Regions from separate parts of the Alkaliphilus flagellatus genome, predicted to be linked through region 2. Evidence: riboswitches for the same ligand, from Rfam matches in the RefSeq annotation. Region 2 holds a riboswitch; the other holds the start of a gene.
What was found. Region 2 has a riboswitch for cobalamin ahead of KQI88_RS08985 (energy-coupling factor ABC transporter permease). Riboswitches for the same ligand answer to the same signal wherever they lie in the genome.

Region 1: another riboswitch for cobalamin. It lies ahead of KQI88_RS03030 (ABC transporter substrate-binding protein); the one in region 2 lies ahead of KQI88_RS08985 (energy-coupling factor ABC transporter permease).

The regions. Positions count from the first base shown of each region.
Region 1 covers NZ_JAHLQK010000001.1:667,395-671,837, forward strand. The annotation lists gene KQI88_RS03015 (DUF2225 domain-containing protein) at 1-242, shown strand, start outside; gene KQI88_RS03020 (methylated-DNA--[protein]-cysteine S-methyltransferase) at 220-765, shown strand; gene KQI88_RS03025 (lipase family alpha/beta hydrolase) at 858-2,162, shown strand; cobalamin riboswitch at 2,227-2,402, shown strand; gene KQI88_RS03030 (ABC transporter substrate-binding protein) at 2,600-3,574, shown strand; gene KQI88_RS03035 (FecCD family ABC transporter permease) at 3,625-4,443, shown strand, end outside.
Region 2 covers NZ_JAHLQK010000003.1:304,767-309,209, reverse strand. The annotation lists gene KQI88_RS09005 (sirohydrochlorin cobaltochelatase) at 1-115, opposite strand, end outside; gene KQI88_RS09000 (energy-coupling factor ABC transporter ATP-binding protein) at 192-995, opposite strand; gene cbiQ (cobalt ECF transporter T component CbiQ) at 996-1,679, opposite strand; gene KQI88_RS08990 (energy-coupling factor ABC transporter substrate-binding protein) at 1,663-1,956, opposite strand; gene KQI88_RS08985 (energy-coupling factor ABC transporter permease) at 1,940-2,671, opposite strand; cobalamin riboswitch at 2,908-3,085, opposite strand; gene fsa (fructose-6-phosphate aldolase) at 3,131-3,775, opposite strand; gene kce (3-keto-5-aminohexanoate cleavage enzyme) at 3,788-4,443, opposite strand, start outside.

The DNA of each region.
Region 1 (4,443 bases), on a different contig from region 2:
TCTTCCAAAATGCTTATCAAACAGAAAGATTGGATGCAGCAGGTCTGGATGAAGTATCTTTGGCCTATTTAAATGGTGAATTAAATAGAAGGCTTGGAAGACAAAGAGAAGCTATTAAATGGTATAGTGTAGCATTAGATCACCCCGATATTAAAACAAAACGACATATTCAATTGAAAGCTAGAGAGCAATGGAGATTAGCAAGGGAGCAATATGGTCATGAAAAAGATGGAGCCAACTAAAGCTATTATTTATTATAGTAAAATAGTAGTTAATAATATAGTTCTTTATGTCGCATCTTTGAATGAAGGACTTGTATCAATTGGAATTGATCAAAGTGAAGAGGATTTTATTAGAAGTATAAAAAAAGATTTTCCTATGTATCAACTTTCGTATGATAAAGAGGAAAATGCAATATACATAAATCAGTTATACGAATATTTTGAGGGTAAGAGAACAGAATTTACGATTCCACTTTATATGGTGGGGACCGATTTTCAAAAAAAAGTATGGAATGCATTATTAGATATACCCTATGGTCAAACTATAACATATAAAGATTTGGCCTATAGTATTGACAATCCTAAAGCCGTAAGGGCTGTTGGAGGAGCAAATAATAAAAATAGAATTCCTATTATTATTCCATGTCATAGAGTAATAGGGGCTAATAAAAAGTTAGTAGGTTACGGTGGTGGGCTGCATATTAAAGAAAAATTGCTAAATGTTGAAGGAATAAAAGTTGAATGTGAAAAGGTGGTAGAATAATACCACTTTTATTTTTTTGCAATTTAGGGTCATAGAATTGGTATCTATCGGATAAATATAATTGAGATAATGAAAAAAGAAGGGGGAAGACAATGGAAGTTACTAAACTAAATCCAATTATTTTTATTCCTGGTTTAATGGGATCTATTGGCGGAGAGATGTTAGGATGTCAAATTGAGTGGGGCTTTGGTGTGGCAAGTTGGTTTTATAAACCATTTTTAAAAGAATTAGAGAAATTAGGATATAAATTAAATGAGAATTTATTTGTTTGTTATTATGATTGGCGAAAAAGCTGTAGGGAAATAGTAAAGGAGTTTTTACAACCTTTAGTATTACGGGTAGAAGAAAAGCATCCTAATCAAAAAGTTGATTTATTATGTCATAGTATGGGTGGAGTGGTAGCTCGTACTTATATTCAAAGTATAGAATACTCCTATAATGTTAGAAATTTAATGTGCTTTGGAACTCCTAATAAGGGAAACATTGAAGCCTATCATTTGTGGAGTATTGGAAAACTAATGAAGAAAACAGATACCGAGAAAGAACTATTTGACATTATACGCAGAGGATACATTTGGTTACTTACTAAAATACTAGATATACCTTTGGGGACAGAGAATATTGAAAAATTACATGAGAATTTTCCAGGATTACGAGATTTAATACCTACAGATGATTATGGGAAAATATTATGCTGTAAAATCGACAATGATTACCACTATATTCCAAGAGAATATACACTTTATAATAATTATTTACTAAATGAGCTAAATAAAAATATAGATACATTAAATAATCGAGTTAAAAATCTATATTGTTTTGTTGGGACTAACAAGGAAACAGATAAGGTCTTGCTACTAGATACAGAATTATTATTTAAATATAAAAAAGCATATGTTATAGGATCATTGAAAACAAAAGAAGGGGATGGGACGGTAACGGTTAATAGTGCAACTATAGATAATGCAGAAACATTTATAATGGAAGGAAGTCATAGTGGAATTTTATTAGGTTCTATGGAATATCTTGCAGACATATATAATTTAGATCGTTCATTATTTAATAAAGGTTTTGTAGAACCTAAAGTATATCCATTAGGGATAATATTAAAAAAATATATTAATATAGAACTGAAAAACGAAAGAGATATAATTGGTAAATTTATAGATGGAAAATTTATTACAGAGTATGAGCATATTTGCCAAGAGTTCGGAAAAGATTATTTGTGGCTTATGTTAAAACACGTACCTAGTGGTGAATATATTTTAGAAACATCTGGACAATATAAAGAAGATCATAATATTTTTGTAATAGGCTCTAGGATAGAAGAAGAATTAACAGAGAAAAATGTACGAAAAAAAGAAACTGATAGACTGTACTTTTCCTTTAAGGTATGAGATTAACAAAAGAAGCATAGCATAAAAAAGAATTGAAAATATTCCTCTTTTTTGATATCATTAAGGCAATCTAAATATTGACGGTGCTCAATTGAGCTTAAAAGGGAAAATGGTGAAAATCCATTACAGCCCCCGCTACTGTAAGTGATGATGAAACAGCGATATACCACTGGTATTGACCGGGAAGGTGCTGAAGTAAAATGATTCACGAGTCAGGAGACCTACCAAGTTTTAGCACATGCAGCCTTCGGAGGGATAGGTGAAATATTAGTGTGTTTATAATCCCTTACCCTTTGGTGAGGGATTTTTTATATTATAAAAAACAGGGGTCGCAAGGGAAAGAATTCAACTTGCGTAGTTATGAGGGTGTTTGGACAGCTTTGCTGCTTTTTTATATTTAAAATGTAAGTAAGAAACTATAAGAGGAGGATGTTTTTATGAGAAAATCAAAAGCAACTATATTTTTAGTAGTATTAATGCTATTGACAACCTTGCTATTTGGTTGTGCCAAAGAACAAAAAGAGAATTCACAGGGGGATGTAGGTAACAATATAGAGAATACAACCTATCCTATGGATATTGTAGATGGATTCGGAAATTCTGTAACAATAAAGAAGCAACCAGAAAGAGTCGTTTCGATTGCGCCTAGTCAAACAGAAATTCTATTTGCTTTAGGATTAGAAGATAAAATTGTAGGAGTATCGGATTTTTGTGATTATCCTATAGAAGCCCTAGAGAAAGAAAAGGTAGGTAATGCCTTTGCAATAAATGTAGAGAAAATATTAGAGTTAAATCCAGATGTAGTATTTCTATATAACGAAGCCCTTCCTGAGTCTATAGAACAAATAAAGGCAAGTGGAATAGCGGTAATGTTATATTCGCCTGAAACAATCGATGAAATTTTTAATAACATATTACAATTAGGTGAAGTAATGGGTGTAGAAGAAAAAGCGGAACAAATAGTAAGTGGAATGCAGGAAAAAAGAGATAATATTGTTAATAAAGTTAAGAATGAGAAGAAGGCAAGAGTGTTTTATCAAGTTTGGGACGAACCTTTAATGACAGCTGGTGAAGGGTCATTCATAAATGAGTTAATCACTTTAGCTGGTGGAGAAAATATTGCAGCTGATGGGGATGGAGCTTATCCTCAATATAGTGTTGAAGCTATGGTGGAAAAAGATCCTGAGATTTATATAGCACCAGCTCATACTGCTGAAAACTTCACTTTAAATCCTGAGCAAATGAAAGAATTAAAAAATATAATAAAATCTAGACCAGGTTATGATGTTATTACTGCCGTTAAAAATGATAAAATAGAGTTATTAGATCCTAATATAGTATCAAGACCAGGTGTTAGAATAATTGAGGCCTTAGAGCTATTCGCAAAGGCTATACATCCAGAGGTATTTTAATAATATATTCCAGCTATTTTAATGGGAATATATATGGAGGCAGACTGTCTATGGAAAAGCATAATTATTTAAAAATATTTCCACTACTACTAATGACATTGATGATAACAATATCTATATCCTTAGTTATTGGAGTGGCTAATGTAACTATTATTGATAGTATAAAAATCATTTTAAAAACCATTCCTATAATAGGAGATTATATTGATGTTTCAAATATACAAAAATCTCATATTGCGATTATACAAAACATTCGACTACCAAGGGTATTACTTTCTTTTCTAGTTGGATATGGGTTATCAATTGTAGGCGTAGCTTTTCAAGGAATGTTAAAGAATCCTATGGCTGATCCTTTTATAGTGGGTACTTCTTCAGGAGCAGCTTTAGGAGCTTCTATAGCTATTTTGCTAAAGTTAAATAAAATGTTTTTTGGTATAGGAATTGTATCTATATTTGCATTTACAGGTGCTTTGCTAGCTACATTAATTGTATATAATATGGCTAGAATAAAGGGAAAAGTACCAGTAACTACATTATTATTAGCAGGAATTGCTACAGGGCAGTTTTTTACTGCTATAATGTCGTTTATAATGACAATTTCAACAAGAGATGTAAGTACAATTATTTTCTGGACAATGGGAAGTTTTTCAGGAAGAGGATGGAATCATATACAAATAGCTATAATACCAGTTTTATTGGGTAGTATCATAATATATATTTTTTCAAAGGACTTAAATATTATGTTATTAGGTGAGGATAGTGCACAAAATATGGGAGTTGAAACAGAAAAGGTTAAAAAAGTAATTTTAATTACCAGTGTATTAATAACAGCTTTTTTAGTTTCTGTTAGCGGAATAATCGGTTTTGTA
Region 2 (4,443 bases):
CCACTAAAAAATCTTCATATTTTTCCTTTATTCTGTTTTCAATGCTTTCTATACATAATTTTCTAGTTAGCTCATAGGTAGTACCAAAGCTAACAACAATAATAGCCTTTTTCATAGTATCTCCTTTCCTTCTGTGTACCTTAGAATCTAATTTTTATCTTATGCCTAACAGTTCTAATACTCTTCTTAATTTATATATGTTTTTGAATACCATAATCAAATAATTGCTCTTCCGTTTTAAACAATGGTGTGCCTAAAATTTTATGGATCTTTACTAGCCAAGGTTTTTCTAGGAGAGCCATTTCTAATAAATTCTCCTTCAAAAATACTTCTTCCGCTAGTCCTTCTCCTAATATTTGTCCTCTTCTTAAAACATAAATATAGTCGCACACGTCATATATTAAGTCCATATCATGACTTGATACTACAATATTTTTTTCCATAGCTATTTCTTTAATTATATTTTTTATTTCCTTAGTCATATGGGGATCTAATCCACTAGTTGGTTCATCCAACAATATTACCTGAGAATCCATTACTAATACTCCTGCCATAGCAACTCTTTTTTTCTGGCCATAGCTTAAAAAATGAACTGGTTTATCTTTAAACTCATAGGCATTTACCTTTTTAAGCGCAGCCTCAACCCTTACCTTAATTTCATCCTCGGGGATATTTAAATTTCTCAGGGGAAAGGCTACGTCATCATATACATTAGAGTAAAACAATTGCTTTTCTGGGTCTTGAAATACAATATTAATCTTCCTTCTATATTCCCTTAAGTATTTCTTGTTGTAGTTTATTTTGGAGCCATTATACTTTACACAGCCCTTATTAGGCTTTAAAATACCTATCATATTTAGAAACAGTGTAGACTTTCCAGAACCATTAGCTCCAATAACTCCTATAGTTTTTCCCTTGTTTAAATCTATGTTTATATTATCCAATGCCTTAGTGCCATCTTCATATTTAAATTCTAAAGACTCTACCTTAATCATCTAATCACCTATTTTAAATTCTCCATCGTATAGTTTACTATCCAAGGCAATAACCATGCTCTCATACTTAACTAAAACCCTTACAAATAAATGCTTAATAAGTAATGAAACAGATCTATAGCTATTTTTAAAACCTATATATCCAAACTTCATCTCCTGAATAGTATATATTTCATTTGCTTCTTCTAGAAAAATAAAAATAAATCTGTATATCAATACTAGTAACTCTATTAACAAGTTTGGAATTTTAATTTTTTTAAGTACCTTAATAATATTGTTTAAAGGTGTAGTTAATCCTAAAAAAAATGTTGAAGATATGGCTGCCAATACCCTCATAATAATATGCAGTACATCTTCTAAAGATTGATATGTAATCCCTATGTACTTGCTCCAAATCTTAATGCTCCAAATAAATATATCTACATCAGATATACCTATTAATATAGTAATAATACTTATAGCTAAAAATCCAAAAGGTATAATTAATATTCTAAAATATTTACTAAATGGGATATTTGCTACAAAAGTAGTTAAAAATGCCATAATAAAAAATATAGATATGTTTATATACAAATTATTTATTAACACTGCAATATTCAAGGGCCCTATAGCAAAGATAAACTTTGCCATAGGGTTAAAATTTGTTAACTTGTTTGTATGTGCATACTTATCTATTAAGAGCAAGTTTTTTCTTCTCCTTCATGGAGCCTAAAATATAGCCTATTACTCCTGCTCCAATTGCTACCTGAACAGAGAATAACAAGCTTTCAACTTCTCCACTCGGTGGCTCCCATATACTTTCAAACCAAGGCTCATAGTCTGGGGCAATGACTTGAATTAACTCTTCACCCTCACCGTCTGCCCCTTCAAACTCAGCACCGCTATTAATAATTAGTGGGGCTACTATAACAACAATAGCTAATAAAAAAAGCAATAAATTCTTTTTACTTAATTGTTTCAAGGCTAACGACTCCTTCCTTGTTGTATTCTGCTAATAAATTATAAATAATACTTGTAAGTAATCCTTCCACTATAGCCAATGGAATTTGTGTAACTGCAAATACTGTTAAAAATTTTCCTAAAGAACCAAGGAAACCCGAAATAGGATCGGGAAATGCCAATGCTAGTTGGAAGGCCGTAACAACATAAGTAATTAAGTTACCAATACAAGCAGCAAAAAATACAGTAAAGGTCATATTTACATTTTTTTTCTTAAGTATCCTATAAATAAAGTAGGATACAAAGGGGCCTGCAACTGCCATTGAAAATCCATTAGCTCCCAATGTAGTTAATCCACCATGGGCAAGTAGTAATGCTTGAAATAGTAAAACAATTATTCCTATAACAGTCATAGTAGTGGGTCCAAATAGTATTGCTCCCAATCCTACTCCAGTAGGATGAGACGAACTGCCTGTTACCGATGGTATTTTAAGTGCGGATAAAACAAACACAAAACCTCCTGCTAAACCTAATAGCACCTTTTTATTGGTATCCTCCTTTAAAATGGTACTTACCTTTTTTATTCCAATTATAAAAAATGGAATAGTAACAGCGGACCATAAAATCGCCCACTTAGCAGGTAAAAAGCCTTCCATAATGTGCATTGCATGTACCACTTCTGGAGTTATTACTAGAAGCAATGCGATGGATAAAAGTACTGTTTTTTTGTTTTTCATAAAATCACCTCTCACTTTTATTTAAAGGCATTTAGTATTATGCCTTCAGTGCTTATTAGTTTCTAACCTAATAACATCAGTAAGAGGGAAACACAGAAAATATGTTGGAGAAACAAAAAGGTCCCCAACCTTCTATGTTAGGGACCCTTTGCCAAGTCTATCAAAATGTACACTTTAAAATATACACTTAAATTAACAGTCGACAAAATATAAGTCACCCTTCCCTCCGAAGGTTACTACATATAAACTATTAGGCAGGTCTCCTGACTTGTGGTTCATCCTACTTTTAACACCTTCCCAGATAAAATCCAGTGGCAAAAGTTAATTTCGTCTCCACTTACAGTAGCGGGGGCTGTATCGGATTTTCACCGATTTCCCTATTAATCAAAAAGAACCTAAAGTTTTCAATATTCATTTTTCACCTAATATGGTATCATATAACAAAAGTTTCTACAATATTTATCTTTTAGTCTTTTCCCAATCGGCTAGAAACTTCTCTATACCTATATCTGTTAAAGGATGCTTAAGCATTTGCTTTAATATATTATATGGTATAGTCGCTATATGGGATCCAGCCTTAGCTGCATCTACTACATGAAGATTATGGCGAGTACTTGCAGCAATTATTTCTGTATTAATATTATGCACCTCAAAAATGTGAGCAATCTCTTCAACTAATTGAACCCCATCATAACCGATATCATCCAATCGTCCAAGAAACGGACTTACAAAACTAGCACCTGCTCTAGCCGCTAATAAAGCTTGAGTAGCTGAAAAAACTAGAGTCACATTTGTTTTTATTCCCCTACTACTAAAGTTACTTACAGCTTTTAGCCCTTCCTCTGTCATAGGTACTTTAATAACTACGTTTGAATGAATTTTTATAAGATCTTCAGCTTCATTTACCATTTCCTCTGCAGTTTCACCTACAACTTCTGCACTAATAGGACCGTCCACCAATTGTGTAATTTCCTCTATAACCTGTTTTAAATCTCTTCCTTCTTTTGCAATAAGGGACGGATTTGTAGTAACACCTGATAGAATCCCCCATTTGCTTATTTCTCTAATCTCGTCTATATTTGCACTGTCTATAAATAATTTCAAAACTATCACCGCCTAAATTTTTAATATTTCTCTAGCTTCATCAGGAGTAGCAATTTCCCTACCTAATTCCTTTGCTATTCTAACTATTCTTTCCACCAATTGAGCATTTGATTCTGCTAACTGTCCTCTTCCATAATAAACATTATCTTCAAAGCCTACCCTAACATGACCGCCTAGCAAAATCCCCATTGTGGCTAGGGGTAGCTCATGTCTACCTATACCTGCCACAGTCCAAGTAGAACCTTCAGGAATAGACTTTACCATATACATAAGGTCTTCTGCTGTAGCTGGACAAGCTCCAGGAACCCCAAGTACAAAATCAAAATGTAATGGTGTATCTACTAGCCCTTTTTTAACAAGGCTTTTAGCGTTTTCAATCATTCCTCTTTCAAAAACTTCAATTTCAGGCTTTACACCTAGTTCCTTCATTCTAATAGCAAACTTTTCTATATACTCCTGTGAGTTCATGAAAACATCTGGACCAAAGTTACATGTACCAGCACTAAGTGTAGCCATTTCAGGTTTTAATTCTACAGGCTGTAGTCTTTCGTCTGGCCCATGCCAAACTGCCCCCCCTGTAGAAGGCTGAAAAATAATATTACATTTTGATTCTATCTTTTCTTTTATTTCCTTATATACATCATATGATTGAGTTGGATTACCTTCTT